3 regions of the Synechococcus sp. CS-1326 genome follow, and region 2 is predicted to be linked to each of the others. Evidence: predicted binding sites of a transcription regulator. Region 2 holds the regulator's gene; each other region holds the start of a gene.
What was found. The regulator NtcA, encoded in region 2, controls nitrogen genes in cyanobacteria. The targets are predictions, from matches to a motif close to GTANCNNNNGNTAC.

Region 1: a site for NtcA is predicted at 3,897-3,910, ahead of KQ307_RS13945 (urease accessory protein UreD). Genes of this name have one in related genera too.
Region 3: a site for NtcA is predicted at 4,492-4,505, ahead of KQ307_RS13860 (CbiX/SirB N-terminal domain-containing protein). Genes of this name have one in related genera too.

The regions. Positions count from the first base shown of each region.
Region 1 is NZ_JAHLYV010000035.1:10,383-16,920, forward strand. It holds gene KQ307_RS13930 (TetR/AcrR family transcriptional regulator) at 1-105, opposite strand, end outside; gene KQ307_RS13935 (NAD(P)-dependent alcohol dehydrogenase) at 175-1,251, shown strand; gene KQ307_RS13940 (SulP family inorganic anion transporter) at 1,206-2,909, opposite strand; gene KQ307_RS13945 (urease accessory protein UreD) at 2,953-3,861, opposite strand; gene ureE (urease accessory protein UreE) at 3,979-4,467, shown strand; gene KQ307_RS13955 (urease accessory protein UreF) at 4,457-5,176, shown strand; gene ureG (urease accessory protein UreG) at 5,237-5,860, shown strand; gene urtA (urea ABC transporter substrate-binding protein) at 6,015-6,538, shown strand, end outside.
Region 2 is NZ_JAHLYV010000012.1:168,550-175,087, reverse strand. It holds gene KQ307_RS04430 (UvrD-helicase domain-containing protein) at 1-564, opposite strand, end outside; gene KQ307_RS04425 (hypothetical protein) at 708-875, opposite strand; gene dcd (dCTP deaminase) at 925-1,518, opposite strand; gene KQ307_RS04415 (cob(I)yrinic acid a,c-diamide adenosyltransferase) at 1,523-2,065, opposite strand; gene ntcA (global nitrogen regulator NtcA) at 2,300-3,028, shown strand; gene KQ307_RS04405 (DUF3084 domain-containing protein) at 3,086-4,348, shown strand; gene KQ307_RS04400 (resolvase) at 4,345-4,809, shown strand; gene KQ307_RS04395 (DUF3146 family protein) at 4,806-5,063, opposite strand; gene pth (aminoacyl-tRNA hydrolase) at 5,101-5,727, opposite strand; gene KQ307_RS14870 (TatA/E family twin arginine-targeting protein translocase) at 5,778-6,176, opposite strand; gene psbH (photosystem II reaction center phosphoprotein PsbH) at 6,223-6,423, opposite strand.
Region 3 is NZ_JAHLYV010000034.1:6,952-13,489, forward strand. It holds gene KQ307_RS13835 (CmpA/NrtA family ABC transporter substrate-binding protein) at 1-658, opposite strand, end outside; gene KQ307_RS13840 (nitrate reductase associated protein) at 839-1,306, opposite strand; gene KQ307_RS13845 (anthranilate phosphoribosyltransferase) at 1,303-2,331, opposite strand; gene KQ307_RS13850 (ferredoxin--nitrite reductase) at 2,452-4,035, shown strand; gene KQ307_RS13855 (hypothetical protein) at 3,962-4,414, opposite strand; gene KQ307_RS13860 (CbiX/SirB N-terminal domain-containing protein) at 4,577-5,908, shown strand; gene cobA (uroporphyrinogen-III C-methyltransferase) at 5,905-6,538, shown strand, end outside.

The DNA.
Region 1 (6,538 bases), on a different contig from region 2:
CTGATCGGCGATCTCCAGGGCCGCGTGCAGAACCCGCTCCCGACTGAGGGGCAGCCGGGCGATCGGCTGCTGAGAGCTCAGCCCTGCCCGGTTCTCCGGCTCCAATCCCGACCCGCCAGTGCGAACCAAGCTTACGGTGTATGCTTTGCTTACGTTGTAAGTAGTGGTGAGGCCATGGCGGTTCACGGCAGGGCGCAAGCGCCGCAGACAGGCAGCAACCAGGCCGGCGGCTCCACCCCGCTCCCCGCCACGATGCAGGCGATCACCCAGGAGATCTACGGCTCGCCGGCGGTGCTCTCGCTCCAGACGGTTCCTGTCCCCACGATCGGCCCCCGGGAGGTGCTGATCAGGGTTCACTCCAGCTCTGTCCATGCCGGTGACTGGCATCTGATGCGTGGTGAACCCTTCCTGGTGATCCGCCTGCTGTACGGAGGCCTGCGCCGGCCGAAGATCCGGACCCTCGGCTGTGATGTGGCCGGCACCGTGGTGGCCATCGGCAAGGGAGTCAGCCGCTTCCAGCCCGGCGATGCGGTGTTCGGCGATCTCTCTGAGTGCGGCTTCGGCGCCTTTGCCGAATACGCCCGCGCCTCTGAATCATCGGCCCTGGCGATCAAACCGGCCTCGGTCGGATTCGAAGCCGCCGGCACGGTGGCCTGCTCGGCCCTGTCGGCCCTGCAGGGCCTGCGCGATCTGGGCCGGCTTGAGGCGGGACAGAAGGTGCTGATTCACGGAGCCGCCGGTGGGGTGGGCTCCTTCGCGGTGCAGATCGCCAAAGCCTTCGGCGCTGAAGTGACCGGCGCCTGCAGCGCCGCCAAACAGGCAATGGTGCGCTCGATCGGCGCCGACCACGTCATCGACTCGGCCGGGGCGGATTTCAGCGCGGATGGCCGCCGCTACGACCTGATCCTCGATACGGCGGCCTTTCGGCCCCTGGCCGACTTCCTGCCGGCCCTGACGCCAACCGGCACCTACGTGCTGGTGGGTGGCTCGATGGCGCGTTTCTTCCAGGTGATGCTCTGGCAGGGACCCTGGATCTGCCGCACCAGCCGCCGCCGGGTTGCCGTGCTGGCCTCGAACCCCAATCCGCTCGATCTGCAGGTCCTGGCCGATCTGCTCGAAGCCGGCAAGATCACGCCGTTCATCGATCGCCGCTGCGGCCTGAAGGACGTTCCCGCGGCGCTGGCAGCCCTTGAACAGCGGCAGGTTCAGGGCAAGGTCGCCATTGCGGTAGGCGCTGAACCGGCCTCGTAGCGCTCCACCGCCGTCTCCACGTTGAAGCAGAGGCGCTCCGGACCGAGCGTCCTGCCCAGCTCCGAGTGGCGCACCACCCGCAGACTGTCCGGATTGAGCCCGGCCAGCCACAGGCTCACGCCCTGCTTCCGTTGCTTGCGCTCCGCCTCGGTGAGCCGCTTCAGGGCGGAATACTCGATGTCGATCACGGCGCTGCAGTCGATCACCACCACCCGGGGTTCGGCCCGCTCGATCAGCGCCTCCATCTGGGCCCAGACCGCCTGGGCATTGGCGAAGAACAGCCGCCCCTCGGCCCGCAGCAGCAGCAGACCCGGCCAGGTCTGGTCATCCGGGTGGGCGGGGTGGTGGCCCAACCTCGGTCTGAACACATCCGTGCCCCGCTTGCGGGCCAGCACATAGACCCGGGGATTCATTTCCTGCTGCGCCAGCGCCAGCAACGACACGATCACCGCCACCAGAATTCCGCGCAGGGTTCCCAGCAGGGCCACGCCGGCGCAGGCGATCAGGGCCCAGTGGAACTCAGTGACCCGCACCCTGCGGATAGCGATGAAATCGGCGGGAGCGATCAATTCAGCCGAATACACCACCACCACAGCGGCCAGAACCGCCAGGGGCAGCCGGGCAATCAAAGGAGCCAGCAGCAGCAGGGTTCCCATCGCCACCGCCGCCGTGACCAGCTCGGCCAGCTGGGAGCGGGCACCCGCCCTGCGGTTCACGGCGGTCTGGGTGGTGCCACCGCCGGCGGCCATGCCACCCAGCAGCGCCCCACCGATGTTGGCCAGCCCGAGGGCGAACAGTTCCTGGTTCGGGCGCGGCTGGGGTTCCTTGCTGCTGGCGAAGGCGCGGCCGGCGGCGATGCTTTCGGTGAAGCTCATCAAGGCGATACCGGCGGCGGCCGGCCACATCCGCTGCGCCAGAGCCAGCTGCGGCAGGGTGAGGCCGGGCAGTCCCGGGGACACCGGGCCGACGGTGGCCACCCCAAGTGCTTCCAGCTTGAACAGGGCCATGGCAGCGAGGGCAACCGCGATCGCCGCCAGGGGTGCAGGCAGCCCCGGCGCCAAACGGGGCAGGCTCAGCAACAGCCCGATCGACAGAAGCGACAGGACCACTGTGGGCAGCGAGGTCTGCGGCAACTGGCCCACGACTGCGCCGATGTCGGCAAAGAAGCCGGCCCTGGTGATGGGAACGCCGAGCAGCTTGGGCAGCTGATCCACCACGATCACCAGGCCGATCCCCGACTTGAAGCCCACCAGGACTGATTCGGAGATGAAGTTGGCAACGAAGCCGAGCCGCAGCAGCGCAGCCAGCAACAACATGGCTCCCACCAGGGCCGCGAGCGTTGCACTGGCCACCAGCAACTCCGCCGGCGCCGCCCCCGGGACCACCCTGTTCAGCTCAGCCCCGACCAGGATGGCCAGGGTGGTGGTGGTGCTGACGCTCAGGGGCCGCGAAGACCCCAGCAGGGCGTACACCAGCATCGGCACCAGGGCTGTGTAAAGCCCCACCTCCACCGGCAGGCCGGCGATCGTGGCGAACGCCATCGCCTTCGGCAGCACCACCGCCGCTGTCGTGAGCCCGGCCAGCAGATCGCTCCGCCTCCACTCCGGCCGATAACGGCGGATCCAATGCTCCCAGGGCAGGAATGCCGAGCCACTCATCCGACACCTCCAGCCGACAGGCACCCGGCTGAAGCTTGCCTGGTCAGAGCGACGGGAGTGTGGCGCCGGAGGCGGCGATCAGCGGCGCCTCCTGAAACGGCCACACCCGGGGCAACTGCGGCGCGGCCAGGCCGCGCTCCGCCCGGATCCGGGCCCAGATCCGCGTGAACCAGAAGCGGGCCGCCTGGCTGGATGGTCCCCGGTAGCGAGCGACGAGACCCTGCTCCATGCGGCCGCAGGCCATCTCACCGGCGAGGCCGGCGCGATCGGCGCGGCAGTGCTCGATCAACCGCTCACTCAACGGCATCGGCGCAGCCCACACCAGGCTGCCGAACACCGGCAGGCCATCAAGGCCATGGTCCCCCTCCAGGCTCTCGCCACCGAGCTCGAGCCGATCCGCCACGCTCCACCGGCCCTCGCGGCGGATCTCCAGCAGAGAGCGCCAGCGGCCGCTGCCAAGCTGCTCGCCGTCGGCGCTGCGACCCAGCCGCACCACCTCGGCCCCCAGCCAGCTGGCCCCGGCCGCCAGCTCCACCCGGACGACCTGTTCAAAGAGCCCGGCGGCAAACACAACCAGCTCCTGGGGCAGCCATTCCAGATCAGCCCCTTCCGCCAGGCTGCAGGCCAGTTCCTGGCGGGCCCAGCGGCCCTGGGGCGTCAGCCGGGAGCGGCCGATCGAACCGTAGATCTTCTGGGCCGCCACGCTGGTGATCAGGGCACGGCTGCCGGCTTCGAGCGCCACCTGAATCGAGAGTTCATCCCCACCCACCAGGCCGCCGGCTGTGTGCAGCAATGGCAGCTCACAGCGACCATCCGCAGCGGCGAAGGCCTTCTGGAACTTGAGCGGGGCTGTGGTTCCACCCTGGTGGATGGTGGCACCGCCGGGCGTGGAACCCCGATGAAAGAGCATCTGGGCGCTACCACGCCAGGAAGCAAGGGGAGCTGGAGTCATCCTGGTGATCGTCGACGCCGGATCGGTCGATTCCCGTATCGATTGCCACCGTTCCGACCCAGCGGTCTGGCGATGGTGGCGGATCATTCCCTGGTTTCCCTTGCTGCAGATCCGCCCGTGAGCGCCCAAGCCAGTTCTCCGGTCCTGCTGGAACGGCGGCACGACCAGCCTGCCCCGGGGATCCAGGCCCTGCGGCTGCCGCTCAGCGCCGACCAGCGCAGCAGCCTGCGGGGCCACCGCCGCAGCGCCTGCGGCAGGGACCTGCTGCTGCAACTTCCCCGTGGCAGCGCCCTGCTGCCAGGGGAGGCCCTCAGCGACGCTGCCCAGGTCACCGTGGTGATCGTGGAGGCGGCGGCTGAACCGCTGCTGCTGGTGAGCAGCTCCGATCCCCTGGCCCTGCTGCAGGCCGCTTATCACCTGGGCAACCGCCATGTGGCCATGGAACTCCGGCCCGGCCAGCTGCGGATCCTGCAGGACCCTGTGCTCGAGATGCTGCTGCGCCAACGGGGCCTGAGCGTGAAGCCTCTCACCGCTCCGTTCCTGCCGGAAGCGGGAGCGTATGCCGGCGGCGGGGATGGGGGAGGCGGCCATCAGCATGACCACTGATTCCCGCCCGCACCTGTGGCAACTGCTCAGCCCCGCCCTGCCAGTGGGCGCCTTCAGTTATTCGGAGGGGCTGGAGGAGCTGGTTCAAGGCGGAAGGCTGGGAAACGCCGAGGCCCTGCGGCGCTGGCTGGAAGCGGAGCTGTGGCGAGGGGCGATCACGATCGAAGCGGCAAGCCTGAAGCCACTCCAGTCCGCCCTGACGAGCTGGCGCGACGCGGAGGACCGGAACGATCAGCTGGCCGCCGCCGCCGCCGCATCCGACCTGCTCGATCGCGACGGCTGGCTGCGGGTCCTGCGGGAGGCGCCGGAGCTGCGGGCCCAGCAGTGCCAGATGGGCCACTCCCTGCTCCAGCTGCTTGGCGAGCTGGGCTGGCCGCTGCCCGGCAACGGCCACGCCATCAGACCGGCGCGCCTGGGCTGGCCAGCCGCCTGGGCCTGGGCGGGCCTCTGCCTGGAGCTGGAGCTGGAGGAGCTGGTCGAGGCCTATCTCTATGGCTGGGTGGCCAACCAGGTGAGCGCGGCTGTGCGCCTGATCCCGCTCGGTCCCACCCAGGGACAGCGGCTCCAACTGGCGATGGCCAGCCTCCTGGGCGAGCGGGCCATCGCCCTGGTGAACGCTGATCCGCATCAGCTCTGGAATGGCGGCGTGGGGGCAGGGATGGCCCAGCTCCGCCATGCTGAGCTCTATTCCCGTCTGTTCCGCAGCTAGCGCCACACAAGCCACCCCGATCACCGTTTAGAACCCGATCCACCAGGGAGGAATCGTGGGATGAGCAAGTTGCGCCTGGGGGTGGCCGGGCCGGTGGGTTCCGGCAAAACGGCCCTGGTGGAAGCTCTCTGCCGCCGGCTGCGTGATCGCCTTGAGCTGGCGGTGGTCACCAATGACATCTACACACAGGAAGACGCCCAGTTCCTCACCCGGGTCGGGGCCCTGGAGCCCGAGCGGATCCGGGGCGTTGAAACGGGTGGCTGTCCCCACACGGCCATCCGCGAAGACTGCTCGATCAACCGGGCGGCGGTGGAGGAGCTGGAGGAGCGCTTTCCCAACCTGGATCTGGTGATGGTGGAGAGCGGCGGCGACAATCTGGCCGCCAGCTTCAGTCCCGAGCTGGTCGACCGCTGCATCTACGTGATCGATGTGGCGGCCGGTGACAAGATCCCGCGCAAGGGCGGCCCGGGCATCACCCGCTCCGATCTCTTGGTGATCAACAAGATCGATCTGGCGCCGATGGTGGGCGCGAGCCTGGAGGTGATGGAGCACGACGCCGGGCGGATGCGGGGCGGCAGGCCCTGGTGCTTCACCAACCTGCGCAGCGGCGAAGGGGTGGAGCAGGTGGAAGCGTTTGTGTGGCAGCAATTGCCACAGCTGGCCGGTGCCGAACCGGAGCACTGAAGCGATCAGCCAGGGCGAGCGGAGCGCTCCAAGGACAGCAGATCCTCAAAGTGTTCCAATCGCTACAAGGTGTTCATGGCAACAGTCGATACGGTCCTGTACCGCCGATGAGCGGACCACTCTTCAGGAGATTGACCAGATGAAGCCAAACTCGATGCAGCTGACTCGCCTGCGGCAGGCCTCGCTGCAAAAGGTTTCCCTCAGGATTCTTGGTGGCAGCCTGGCTCTGGCCACCAGCATCACCCTGGCCTCCTGTGGGGGCGGCGCCGAAAAAGCCGCTGATGGAGGCGGTGGTGAGTTCGACGGTGAAGTGAAGGTGGGCATCCTTCACTCCCGCTCCGGCACCATGGCCATCTCCGAGAACACGGTGGCCGAAGCCGAGCTGATGGCGATCGAGGAGATCAATGCCGCCGGCGGCGTCAAGGTCGATGGAAAGAAGCTGAAGATCGTGCCGATCGAAGAAGACGGAGCCTCTGACTGGCCCACCTTCGCCGAGAAGGCCACGAAATTGATTGATCAGGATCAGGTCGCCGTGGTGTTCGGCGGTTGGACCTCAGCGAGCCGCAAGGCGATGCTGCCGGTGTTCGAAGCCAAGGATCACTTTCTCTTCTATCCGATTCAGTACGAGGGCCAGGAGTGCTCGAAGAACATCTTCTACAGCGGCGCCACCCCGAATCA
Region 2 (6,538 bases):
TGCGAGTGGAATAACCTCGCCTACGAGTAATGCTCCATGCTCCTTCAGCCAGCTGACTAAGGCATCTTCAAATTCTTGTTCATCCAGATCTCTTGCATATCCTGGCTGATCTGACTGAAGAGTCGCCCAGCCAGAAACAAAGGATGCGACCAATTCTTTCTTCTTTCTCACGTCATGGCCATCTGGTATCTGAATGTCTCGAAAAGCCGGCGACAGCTCATGTTCGATGATGATGCGAGGCCGGCGATCAAGCAATTCCTGGGCTTCTTGGCGAAGCAACATTTGCATTGCATGGCTATGAAGCGTCCTGGCTACAACCTTTTCGGCTCCAGCACTCTCTATGGTTGCAATTTCATTTCTTAAGTCCGCAGCGGAAGTCCGGGTGAAGGTAATTGCCAGGATTTCTTCGGGAGGAACCCCCGTTTCCATCAATCGAGCGATTCTTCTTTTGATTGCAAAGCTTTTCCCAGACCCTGGACCTGCAAGTGACCTTATGACGTGTGCATCTGAGCTTGCCAGCAAAAAGCTTGGAGATTCGCGGTCAAGGTTGTCGTCCCAAGGCATTGGCTACTCCGGTTATCGTGGATAAATCTAACTTGTTCTTGGACAGTTCCGCAAACTACACCCCATAGACGGTCTCCTTCTGCAATCAACAGGAACAACGCCTTCACAAGTATCGCGCACGCCTTGTGCTGGAGGGGTTTTGGTCAGTCTGCTGAGATGAGCCATTGTGGTTCGCGGGTCAGATAACCACTTTTCAGAATGATACAAAGCCGGCTGGCCTCTTCTAAAGGAAAGGCTTCTTCAACCACACTTTCAAGCCATGGAATTCGGCCACCCCTCTCAGCTTCTAAGCCCTTAAACAGAAGGAACACTCACGCCCCATCAGCCTGCTCCACAACTCTCCACTTCCCTCCATCCAGATCAAACCTTCGCCAACGTCACCCGCTCCGGCTGGTGCTGGTATTTGCCGGCACGGTCGCTGTAGGTGGTCTGGCAGGGTTCGCCTTCGAAGAACAGCAGCTGGCAGATGCCTTCGCTGGCGTAGATGCGGCAATCAGCGCCGGAGGAGTTGCTGAACTCCAGCGTGAGATGGCCTTCCCAGCTGGCTTCAGCCGGGGTGGTGTTCACGATGATGCCGAGGCGCGCATAGGTGCTCTTGCCCAGGCAGATCACGGTGATGTTGGCCGGCACCCGCAGCAGCTCCAGCGCCACCCCCAGGCCGTAGGAATGGGCGGGCAGGATGAAGTAGTCGCCGTCGTCGTCGTGGTGCAGCGGTGCCGGCTCCAGGTTCGCCGGGTTGAACCGCTTCGGGTTCATCACCGTGCCCGGCACGTGCCGGAAGATCAGGAATTCCTTCGGCGAGAGCCGCAGGTCGTAGCCGTAGGAGGAGCAGCCATAGCTCAGCACCGGCGCCGTGCGGTTCTCGGCATCGAGGTGGCGCACCAGCGTGGCCTGGAACGGTTCGAGCATGCCGCTCGCGGCCTGTTCGTTGATCCAGCGGTCGCACTTGAGCATGGGGTCAGCAGTTGCGGCGGAGCTGGGTGACCTGATCCGCCATCGCCAGCAGCCCCTCGGGAATCGAGGGGCCCGTGAGGATCACATCGAGGTTGGGCGGGCGTTGGCGCAGGCTGGCCTCCACCTCCGCCGCTTCCAGGTAGCCGAGGCCGATCGCCAGGCCCAGCTCATCGAGCACCAGCAGGCTGAGTTCGCCGGTGAGCAACTGCCGGCGGCTGAAGGCCCAGACCTGCTCGACCGCAGCCCGTTCCACCTCATCGTCGGCTGGTTCGGTCAGGCAGGCGGGCACCGCCGGACGCATCCACTGCAGCCGGCCGCAGAGCCAGAGGCTGTGCTCCGGCCCCTGGTCGACACCGCCCTTGAGGAACTGACTGATCAGCACCCGGCTGCCGAGCCCCGCGGTCCGCAGGGCCTGGCTGAACACCCCGTCGAAGCTGCCGCGGAACGGGGCTGTGTGCACCTGCAACAGGCCCTCCGTCTGGGCCAGGCCAGGAACGGAGCGGAGCGGGCGCACCTCGACGCAAGGCTTGATCAGGCTGGCCGTCATCAACACCCTTCAGAACCGCGATGCTGAATGTAGCGGCGCCGTCCGCCGAAACAAGCTGCTTGCCACCACCCCTAGTGCAAACAGATGTACCAGCCAGCGGCTGTCCAGCTCATGCCCGCCGCTTCGCCGCTGCGCCCAGCCAGGCCCTGACAGGCCGGAAGCGGGTGGTTAGTGTCATCGGATACAGGGAGCACCCGGGGCGCTCCGTAGCTTCCAGCCACTTGTTCCGCCGTCATGGTCGGCGCTATGCGCGGATTCAGCCGCACCAGCACCACCCCTCCCCCCAGCTCCGGCGGACTGCCCCCCCCCGCCAATGGGCCGGCCACCCTGCTTGAGGTGATGCGTGGCCTCAACGGCAGCACGCTCGAAACGGTGGAGCGGGGAAAAACGATCTTCTTCCCGGGTGATCCGGCCGAGCGGGTCTACCTGCTCCGCCGTGGTGCCGTCCGGCTTTCCAGGGTGTATGAATCGGGCGAGGAGATCACCGTGGCCCTGCTGCGGGAGAACAGCCTGTTCGGCGTGCTCTCCCTGCTCACCGGCCAACGCTCCGATCGCTTCTATCACGCGGTGGCCTTCACCCGTGTCGAGATGGTGGCGGCACCGGCCACCTCGGTGCGGCGGGCGATCGAGCAGGACGCCAGCGTCGGTCTGCTCCTGTTGCAGGGGCTCTCCTCCCGCATCCTCCAGACCGAAACCATGATCGAAACCCTCACCCATCGCGACATGTCCTCGCGGCTGGTGAGCTTTCTGCTGGTGCTCTGCCGTGATTTCGGCGTGCCGGGCACCGATGGCATCACCATCGACCTGCGGCTCTCCCACCAGTCGATCGCCGAAGCGATCGGCTCGACCCGGGTCACCATCACCAGGCTGCTCGGTGACCTGCGCCAGGCCGGGCTGGTCCAGGTGGACCGCAAGAAGATCACCGTGTTCGATCCGGTGGCCCTGGCCAAGCGCTTCAGCTGATCTCCCCCTGGCTGGGCGGAGGTCCGCCGTCGATACTGGATTCCCCTGCACTGGGCCGTGTCCGGCTGGCTGCTGATCCTTGCCCTTCTGGTGCTGGGTGGTGTGCTCGCCACCCTGGGGGATCGGCTGGGCAGCCGCATCGGCAAGGCCCGGCTCAGCCTGTTCAACCTCAGGCCGCGCAACACGGCCGTGCTGATCACCGTGCTCACCGGCAGCCTGATCAGCGCCATTTCGCTGGGATTGATGCTCGCGGTCAGTGAACGCCTCCGGGTGGGCCTGTTCGAGCTCGATGCCTTGCAGCTGAAGCTGCGGGAAGGGCGCACGGCCCTGGATCGCAGCACCGCAGCGCTCGGGGCCAGCGAAAGCGCTCGCCTGCGCAGCGCCACGGCCCAGCGCCAGGCGCAGCAGGGCGTCGTGCGGGCCGAGCAGGGTCGCGCCCAGGCCCGGCAGCAGCTGGCCTCGGTGGAGGTGCAGGCCACGCAGCTGCGGCGGGAGCTGCAACCGCTTCAGGCCCAGCGTCAGGCCCTGCTCAGCCAGCGGGATCGGCTCACGGCGGAGATCAGGGGCCGCGATCGCGACATCCGCAGCACCGAAGCGGAGCTGGCCCGGGTCAGGCAGCAGATCAAGGCTGGTGAAGCCGAGCTCAAGGGGCTGGAAACCAAGCTGATCGCCCTGCGCCAGGGGGATGTGGTGATCACCAGCGGCCAGGCCCTCGCCACCGCCAAGGTGGCGCTGAAACGGCCTGCCGAGGCCAGGCCGGTGATCGAGGCCCTGCTGCGCCAGGCCAACCTCAAGGCTTTTGAGCGGGTGCTGCCCGGCCAGCCCGCCGACAGCCAGATCCTGCTGGTCCCCCGCGCCGACATCGTCAAGCTGGAGGGGTTGCTCGGCAAAGGCGGCTCCTGGGTCGTGAGCATCCTCTCGGCCGCCAATGTGCTGCGGGGGGAGCGCCAGGTGCTGGGCTTCCCCGACCTGCGGCAGAACCGCACGGTGATCCGTCAGGGGGATGTGATGGCCACCACGTCCCTGGAGGGCGACGAGCTCTCCGCCATCCAGGTGCGCAATCGCCTCAACCTCCTGCTCACCGCCTCCTTCGCCAGGGCCCAGCGGCAGGGGTCGGTGGCCGATGGGGTTCAGTTCGATGTGAATCTGTTCAACCGGCTGGGCCGCGAGCTCAGCGAGCGCCCCGGCGGGCAGAGCGTCAGGCTCGAAGCCGTGGCGGTGCGGAATTCAGACACCCCTGATCCGATCTTCCTCGAACTCCGTCGGGTCGGGGGCACCGCCGCTGGAACAGCTGCTTCCGTGCAACCTCGGCGGCCATGAGCGAGCTGCCAGCCGAGGGGCCCCTGGCCGGCCTTGATCCCGGCCGCAGCAAGTGCGGTCTCGTGCGCACCGATGCCAGCCGCCACCGGATCGAAGCGGCCCTGGTGCTCAGTCCGGATGAAACGCTGCAGCAGCTGAGCAGCTGGATTCGCCGCCGCCAGGTGTCTGCTCTTGTGCTCGGCAACGGCACGGGCAGCCAGGCCTGGCTGCAGCGGCTGCAACCGCTCTGCCCGGTGCTGTTGGTCGATGAGCGGGGCAGCACCCTGGCCGCCCGGCCGCGCTACTGGCAGCTCCATCCAGCCCGGGGCTGGCAACGGCTGCTTCCCCTCGGGCTCCGGCAGCCACCGCGACCCTGGGATGATGTCGTTGCCCAGGTGTTGCTGGAGCGAACACTCGGCTATCGCCTCGACTGTTGCCTCGATCGCCCCTCCCCTGGCCCAGGCGTCGCCCCATCCCCCTAAAACTTGGCCCGCACGGTGAAGGCATAGTCGCTGCCGGGTTCCAGCTGGTAGTCGGCCTTGAGCAGAAAGCGCAGCAGCGCGTCCTGGATCAGGGCGCGGCCGAGCGAGGGCTCCACGCTCAGCTCGCCGCGATCGAAGGCCCAGCGGAAGGTCCACTGAAATCCGCCGGCGACCACCTCGCCTTCGAGCAGCTTCTGGCTGAAGCTCTGGTGCAGGACCCGCAGCTGGGCGGTGGTGGCGGGCAGGCGACTCACGGCGACAACGTACGGGGCAGGCTGGGCAGGGTGCCGTTCAGGCAGGGGCGGCCTGAAAAGCGTTGATCCGGTTGCCGGCCCGCTCGTAGCCAAGCGCCTGGATCAGGGCCACCCCGTCGAGCACCTCGTCGAGCACGGCATCAAGCACCGACTGCTCGGCAGGGCTGAAGCGGCCGAGCACATGGGACACGGTGCGTTCCTTGCGCAGGCCGGGCTCCGTGGCCGGAGCGCCGATGCCGATCCGCAGCCGGGCGAACCGCTGGGTGCCGAGTTGCTCGATCGTGCTGCGCAGGCCGTTATGGCCGCCGGCACTGCCCTCGCGGCGCAAACGCAGCCGGCCCAGGGGTAGATCCATGTCGTCGACGAGCACGAGCACCTGGTCAGGTCCCAGGCCGAACCAGTCGAGCGTGGCACGAATCGAGCCACCGCTTTCGTTCATGAAGGTGCTGGGCATCAGCAACCGCAGACGGCGCTCGCCCTGCCGCAGGTCGGCGAGCTGGCCCCTGAGCTTGCCGTTCTGGCGAAAGGTCACCCCCTCACGGCGGGCCAGTCGCTCCAGGGCCATGAAGCCCACGTTGTGGCGGGTGCTGGTGTACGCGCTGCCGGGATTGCCAAGCCCGACCAGCACCTGGAGATCCCCATCCCGGGGCGGCGTGGTGGTCATGACGGGTCGACGGAGCGGGACCAGCGAATCCTCGGCCAGGACGGCTGCGATCAGCCGGGCGGGGTGGAAGCGATCGGATCTGCGGCCTGCTCCGGTTCGCTCGACACGGGCGGAGCCGCCTCCTCTGGTGTGGCTTTGGAAGCCGCTTCAACGGCCAGAACCGGGGCGCCAGTGGCCGCCTGGATCGGCAGGTCGTTCTGGACCGGCAGGTCGTTGATCACGGGCTGCTCTCGCTCCACCAGCTCCCGCTCCGTCGTGGTGACCCTGACCGTTTCGGTATCGATGGCCTGGCGAAACTCCTGCTCAAACTCCCGGGAAGCGGACTGAAAGCCCTTCAGGGTGCGGCCCAGGGTGCGGCCCAGCTCCGGCAACCGCTTCGGGCCGAACACAAGCAGGGCGATGGCGGCAATCACCGCCATTTCCGGCAGACCGATCCCGAAGACATTCATGGGCAGTGCGATCGCCAGGTTGGCGGTGAATCAGCTTGACGGTGAATCAGCCGAGGCCGTTCCAGTTCACAGTGATGCCATCAAGCAGCAACGACTTGTTGTACAGCTGCAGGATCACCAGCAGGAACACAAGGAACAGCAGCATGATCACTCCCATCACGGGTGTTGTTCCCCAGCCGGGCACGACCTTGCCGTACTCGGAATTCAGGGGACGAAGCAGGTCTCCCAGGCGGGTGCGTTGGGCCATGGCGGCTGAACCTCTCTGGAACGGGGATCGGAATCACTACTGTAAAGGTCTCGATGCTGCACCGGGCCGCCCCGGTCGAGAGTTGCAACAGGAACCGGTCGCGACCATTCCTGTT
Region 3 (6,538 bases), on a different contig from region 2:
CCATCTGCGGCGGCGGGATCACCACCAGGTCGGCGTTCGTATTGGGATCGATGCCGTTGGCCGCCAGCCAGTAGCGCATCCAGAGGTCGTGGGTGCCGCCGGGGAAGGTCACCGCCGCCTTGAACTTCTTGCCTTTTGCGGCAGCGGCCGCCACGGCTGATCCGAGCCCTGCCTTGTTGTCGATGGTGAGTTTTTCGGGCAGGAAATCCTTGGAGGCGGAGATGCCCTGGCCCTGCAGATTCAACCGCGCCAGGGTCACCATCGGCAGCGGTTGGCTCGACTTAGTGATCGTTCCGGCTGTGAGCAACAGCGGCATCGGCGAGAGGATGTGGGCGCCGTCGACGCCGCCGCGTTCGGCCCCGAGTTCCAAGTTGTCGCGGGTGGCTGCCCAGGAGGTCTGCTTGACCACCTTCACCTCGGGCATGCCGTGTTTGGCGAAGAATCCCTTCTCCTTGGCGATGATCAGCGGAGCGGAGTCGGTGAGGGCGATGAAGCCGAGCGTGGCGGTCTTGACCTCCGGATCAGCGCCCCCTGCAGCCCCCGTGGCCGGAGTGGTGGTGGTGGTGGACTTGTTGCCGCCGCAGGCACTGAGCCAGAGCGCACCTGCCGTGGTGCCGGCAGCGGTGATCAGAAACTTGCGACGGGAAAGATTCGCCATGAAATCCGGTGGTGCGGGGGATCTGGATGCGCAGAACGCGATCCGGACGGGCTCCACAACGAAGCGCACCGAGCCGGTGAGAATTCGGATGGCGCAAAAGCTGACCAACCCTGTTATGTCACCACGGTGAAAGGTTCGTCGAGCGTGGCGGTTGTTACCAACCGATCCGATCACGTGGGTTCACGAACCGTTCAGTCCGAACTCCCGCAGGGCGCCGGGCAGGTTGCGGTGCTCGTGGCCCGGGTGGCTCAGCTTGATCAGGGCAAAGCGCTGCAACTCATCGAGTGCCGCCCAGGCCTCGGCTGACACCGGCATCAGCGCCAGTTGTTCACAGGAATCGGCCAGCACCGTGGGCACCTGGTCGCCTTGCTGCCAGCTGGTCGCCCGTGCCGGCTCCAGCAGGCTGGCCTGCCCCTGAGGCATCGCTGCGGTGCGTTCGATCAACCAGTGCCCCAGGGCTGCGATCGCCGCGGGCTGATCGGGCCAGCCCAGCAGGCGTTCCCGTTCGGCCACCGACAGACCCTGCCAGTGGTTGAGCCTGAGCTTCACACCGGCCAGATCGAGCTTGCGGCGCACGGCCATCGGGATGCAGCGCAGCTCGCCGACGAAGTCCGCCTCAAAGCCGAAGCAGTGGCTGTGCCGGTTCATCGCGCCAGCTCCTGGCGCAGCTTTTCACCACTGCGGGCATGCAGGAGGGCCCGGGCCAGATCCAGGCCTGCCTGGAGGCTGCCGGCCTGGTCGGCCAGCCAGAGGTAGGCGCCCAGGTTCCAGAGCAGGCCTTCGGCCAGGGGGCCCTCCCCGCCCAGGGCGGCCAGGGCATCCTGGCGCCATTGGTCGAGGCTGACCCAGCCGACCTCCTGGCAGGTGATGCCGTGGTCGCGGGGATGGAGCAGGAGACGGCTCACCACACCGCTGCGCACCCGGGCGGTGATGCCGGCGCGGGAGGTGGGCAGATCCGTGGAGCCTTCCAGCCCCTTCACCGTCAGCAGATCGGCTTCGCCCGCCGTGGCAAGGGCCTCCCAGGCCCTGCTCTCGGTGGGAGGGTGAACGAAGCCGCTGATCAGCAGGTGCTCTCCCTGGTGGGGCGTCCAGAGCAGCTCCAGGCTGGCCACCGGTGGGCGTTTGCCGATGGCGTCGCGCACCGGCAGCAGCCGTTCGGCGGCAGGGAAGTGGGCGGGCTGGTGGGTGAGGGCGAGGTTGTGGGTGTCAAGGCGCCGCTGCACTGCGGTCAGGCTGAGGTTTCGCCAGTCGATCCCCAGGGCCGCGAACGCCTCGGCCAGGGTGACGCCGTATTTCACCGGCATCGGTGAGCCGCCATGGAGCACCACGGGCTGGCCGGCGGCCGCCAGCAGCAATGCCAGCAGCGGCAGCAGCGGCGCGGTGCGGCTGCGGCCGTCGTAGGGAACCCCGAAGCAGAGGGCCCGCCGACCGGGGGTGCGCAGCACCGGACCATGGGCGCGGTAGCTGTCGAGCATGCCGCTGAGCTCGATCGGAGCAGGTCGCCGGATGCGGTGGGCGATCAGGAAGGCGCCGAGCTGGGCATCCATCACTTCCCCCTGCAGCATCAGATCCATGGCCGCTCGAGCCTCGATCCTGTTCAGGCCGGTGCTGGTGTGTTCGCCACTGCCGACCTTGGCCAGCAGCTCCCGGAAACGCAGGGCATCGGCCGCCATCACCGGTTGACGCCGGGCGGCTGGGCTGGCCTGCTGAGCCCCGATCTTAGGTAGTGGTTGCAACAAGGAAGCGGGGGGACAGGCGAGAGTGTGGCAGGAATGTGAAGCGCTGGAACCATCATGCCGCTCAGTCAGTCTTCGCCTGAAGCGACCCCCCTGGTGGCCTCCTCCAAGCGCTCCAAGGTGGAGCAGGCCAAGGCCGATTTCTGCGGGTTGGCTCTGGAGCCGAGGCTGGCTGAGCTTGGCCAGGCCGGCTGGGAATCCCTCGACGAAGCCACCCTCACCATCCATCTGAAATGGCTGGGCATCTTTTTCAGGCCGGTGACCCCCGGCCGGTTCATGGTGCGGCTGCGGCTCCCGAACGGGCTGATCCAGGCGGATCAGCTGGATGTGCTGGCCGAGGCGGTGGACCGCTGCGGCGACCATGGCAGTGCCGACATCACCACCCGCCAGAACCTTCAGCTGCGGGGACTTTTGCTCGAAGACATGGGCCCCCTGGTGACTGCGATGGCAGCCGTGGGGCTGACCAGTCGGCAGTCGGGTCACGACAACCCCCGCAACGTCACCGGCAATCCCCTGGCCGGGATCGACCCCGAGGAGTTCGTGGACACCCGGCCGCTCGTGGATGCCATTCAGGATGTTCTGCTCGGCCCGGAAGGCCCGAAGAATCTGCCGCGCAAGTTCAATGTGGCGGTGGGTGGCGCCCCCGACAGCTTCCTGCTTCACAACGATCTGGCCTTCCTGCCCGCCCACCGGGACGGTGACCAGAGCGCTGAACTGGGTTTCACCGTTCTGGTCGGCGGGTTCTTCTCGGCCCAGCGCAACACCCTGGCCATCCCGCTCGGCCTCTGGCTGCGCGGCGATCAGCTGCCAGAGTTCAGCCTCGCGGTGCTGCGTCACTACGAGCGCCAGGGGGATCGCAGCAACCGCAACAAGACCCGCCTGATGTATCTGATCGATGCCCTCGGCATCGAGCGCTACCGCAACGAGGTGCTCGACACCTATGGCGAGTTCGCCGGTGCGGCGGCAGCGGCGGCGGTGTCACGCCACGACGGCTCCCACCTGGTGGACCGGGCCCCCCGCGACATCTGCGGTGTCCATGCCCAGAGGCAGGACGGCCTCCACTGGGTGGGTCTGCATGTGCCGATGGGGCGTCTGGAGGCCTCCGGCATGGCGCTGCTGTCCCGATTGGCCCGCATCTACGGCAGCGGCCAGCTGCGCTTCAGCGAAAGCCAGAACGTGCTGATCTGCGATGTTCCCGGTGAGCGGCTGGAGGCCCTGTTGGCGGAGCCGTTGCTGCAGCGGTTCAGGGTCGAACCCGGCCCCCTGGAGGCCGAGGCCGTGAGCTGCACCGGCAACCGTTACTGCAGCTTTGCCCTGATCCCCACCAAAAGCACGGCCCAGGCGGTTGTGGAGGAACTGGAACGGCGCCTGGAGCTGCCCCAGGCCGTCCGCACCCACTGGACCGGCTGTCCCAACGCCTGCGGCCAGCCGTACATGGGCGAGATCGGTCTGATGGGGGCCAAGGCGCGCCTGGATGGTCAGATGGTGGAAGCGGCCAAGATCTTCCTGGGTGGCTCGATGGCGGCGGAGCCGCGTCTCGGCGAACTGCACGACAAGCCCATACCGCTCAGCCAGCTGTCCGATGTGCTCGAAACGCTGCTGGTGGAGCGTTTCGGAGCCCGACGCCGACCAGGGGTCTGACTGCTGCTCTCCCCAGCCAGGCCCAGCGGGACCGGCTCGGGGGACTGGTCGGGAGCGGGGGAGCGGCCGGATCCAGCGCGGCCAGGGCCTGGCGGTCTTCGGGATCCTGGCCTCCGTAGAGCAGGCGGGTGATCCGCTCCGGGTCGATCTCCAGGGCCAGCACTTCCTGCCAGAGCCGCGCGCTCAACACCGGGTCGGCCCGCCTGAACTGGGCCTCGGCCAATTGGCGCACCAACTGGAAGACGAGTTGCTGCTGTTTGCGATCGGTGCAGCTGAGCATCGCTTCCGCCTGGGAGGCCCCCTCGGGCGCCGGGCGTCGCGCCGGGTTCGAACCGCCGGCGCTCCGGCTGGGTCTGGCTGGTGTCACGGTGGCTTGCATCGCCGGTTCCGCAGGGAGGGGTTGGCTTCTTCCTTGCTAAGCCGCTGCCCGGGCCGAACACAGAAACCGGAGAAAACGTATCAACGGCTACGCGTCGATCAGCTGATCCCGCCGTGGTCGGCGGCGGTGCCATCCTGGACATCACCGGCTGTCCCACAGCGCGTGGCAGCACCCTCACCCCTGGAACGCTTGCTGGTTCCCGCCGCGCTGCCGCCACCGGGGAGCCCGGAGCGCTGGCCCTGGCTGCAGCGGCTGCGTCGCCAGGACAACCCGGATTGCGGCGTCTGGATTGAGGCCCTCGAACGGGGCCAGCTTGAGCCGGCAGTCGATCTGCTGGCCGTCCTGGCAGGGCGCCTTGACGGAGCCGGCAGTGATCGGCTGCTGGCCTGGTGGCTGGCCACGGTCGGTGACCCTGACTTGCTGCCGTTGATCGGTCGCGTCCGCACACCCCGGTCGGCCGCCCTGCTGCGCCAGGCCGTGAACGAGCGCACCGCCCCGGAGCAGCGGTTGCCCTTGCTCCCGTTGCTGGGCCATCAGCGCGATCCCATCGACTATCCCCTGCTTGCCCGGCTGAGCCTGGAGGCCGGCCCCCTGCCGCTGCGCCGGGCAGCTCTGGAGGGCCTGGCGCTGGGGTTGAGCGCCTGGCCGCTGGCGGCCCTCCGCCGGCAGCTGTTGAGCCTGGCGGGCGACCTCCAGCCCCAGCTGGCAAGCCAGGCCGTTGATCTGCTGGCCAGGCTGCCCCGGGGTCGCTGGGCCCTGTTCCCCCTCACCCGCCGCCCCCTGGATCCGCTGGTGGGGCAACGGCTGCGCCGCCGTTGGGCGGCCCTGCCCCCCAGCCCGCTGCTGCTGATCGTGCACGGCCGGGCCGGCGGTGTGATTCCCGGGGAACTGCAGAACCTGGCGAGCGAACTGGAGCGGCTGCGGGGCCGGCCGGTGCGGATCCAGGCCCTCACGGCTCAGGCGCCGCCATCCCCGGCCAGCTTCGGCACCCCGGCTGGATCCGCGGACCTCCAGCCCTGGCTCACCCTGGTGCCGCTGTTCCTGCTGCCCGGCAGCCACGTCCGCATCGACGTGCCCGCCATCGCCACCGCCTGGCGTGCCCACGGCCCCGTGCGCCGCCTGCCCTTTCTTGGCGCCTGGCCGAGCTGGCAGCGAGCCCTGGCTGCCGAACTGGCCGCCATGGTTCAGGTGCAAGACGGTTCCGCGGACTCCGGCCCCGGGGCACCCCTGCTGCTGCATCATCCGCTTGAGGATGGCCTGGGTGCCCGCTATCTCGTCCATCTCCAGTCGGTCACCCAGGCGCGCTGCCTGCCCACTCCATACACTGCGGCAGATCTGCAGGAGATCAAACTGGCGATCCATCCCGGTGCCCTGCCCCTGGCCCTGGCGGCCAACCGGCTCACCGAAAGCCTTCCCGAGCAGCTCGGAATGCCGTTGGTGGAGAGGCCCCGGTTCCGGCAGCTGTTGGTGCGCGAGCTGGAGGCGCTGCCATGACCGGCAAGGTCTACCTGGTGGGGGCCGGACCAGGGGATCCTGAGCTGCTCACCCTCAAGGCCCACCGCCTGCTGAGCCAGTGCGATGCCCTCGTCCATGACGCGCTGGTGCCCCGGGCCCTGCTCGATCTCACCCCAGAAGGCTGCGAACGGCATTTCGTCGGCAAGCGCCGGGGCCACCACTCGGTTCCCCAGCCCAGCACCAACGCCGTGCTGGTGGAGCTGGCCCAGCGTTGCCGCTGCATCGTGCGGCTCAAGGGCGGCGACCCGTTCCTGTTCGGCCGCGGCGGCGAAGAGGCCGCCCATCTGGTGGCCGCTGGGGTGCCCGTGGAGGTGGTGCCGGGTGTCACCGCCGGAATCGCGGCGCCCGCCTACATGGGGATACCGATCACCCATCGCCGGGCCGGCTCAAGCGTCACCTTCGTGACCGGCCACGAAGAGCTCGACAAGGCCCGCCCTGCCGTCGACTGGCGTGGTCTGGCCCGCAGCAGCGACGGGCTGGTGATCTACATGGGCCTGCACAACCTGCGTCGGATCGGCGAGGAACTGATGGCCGGCGGTCTGGATCCAGCCACCCCTGTCGCCGTTGTCCAGCAGGGAACGGTGCGGGGCCAGCGGGAGCTGGTGGCCA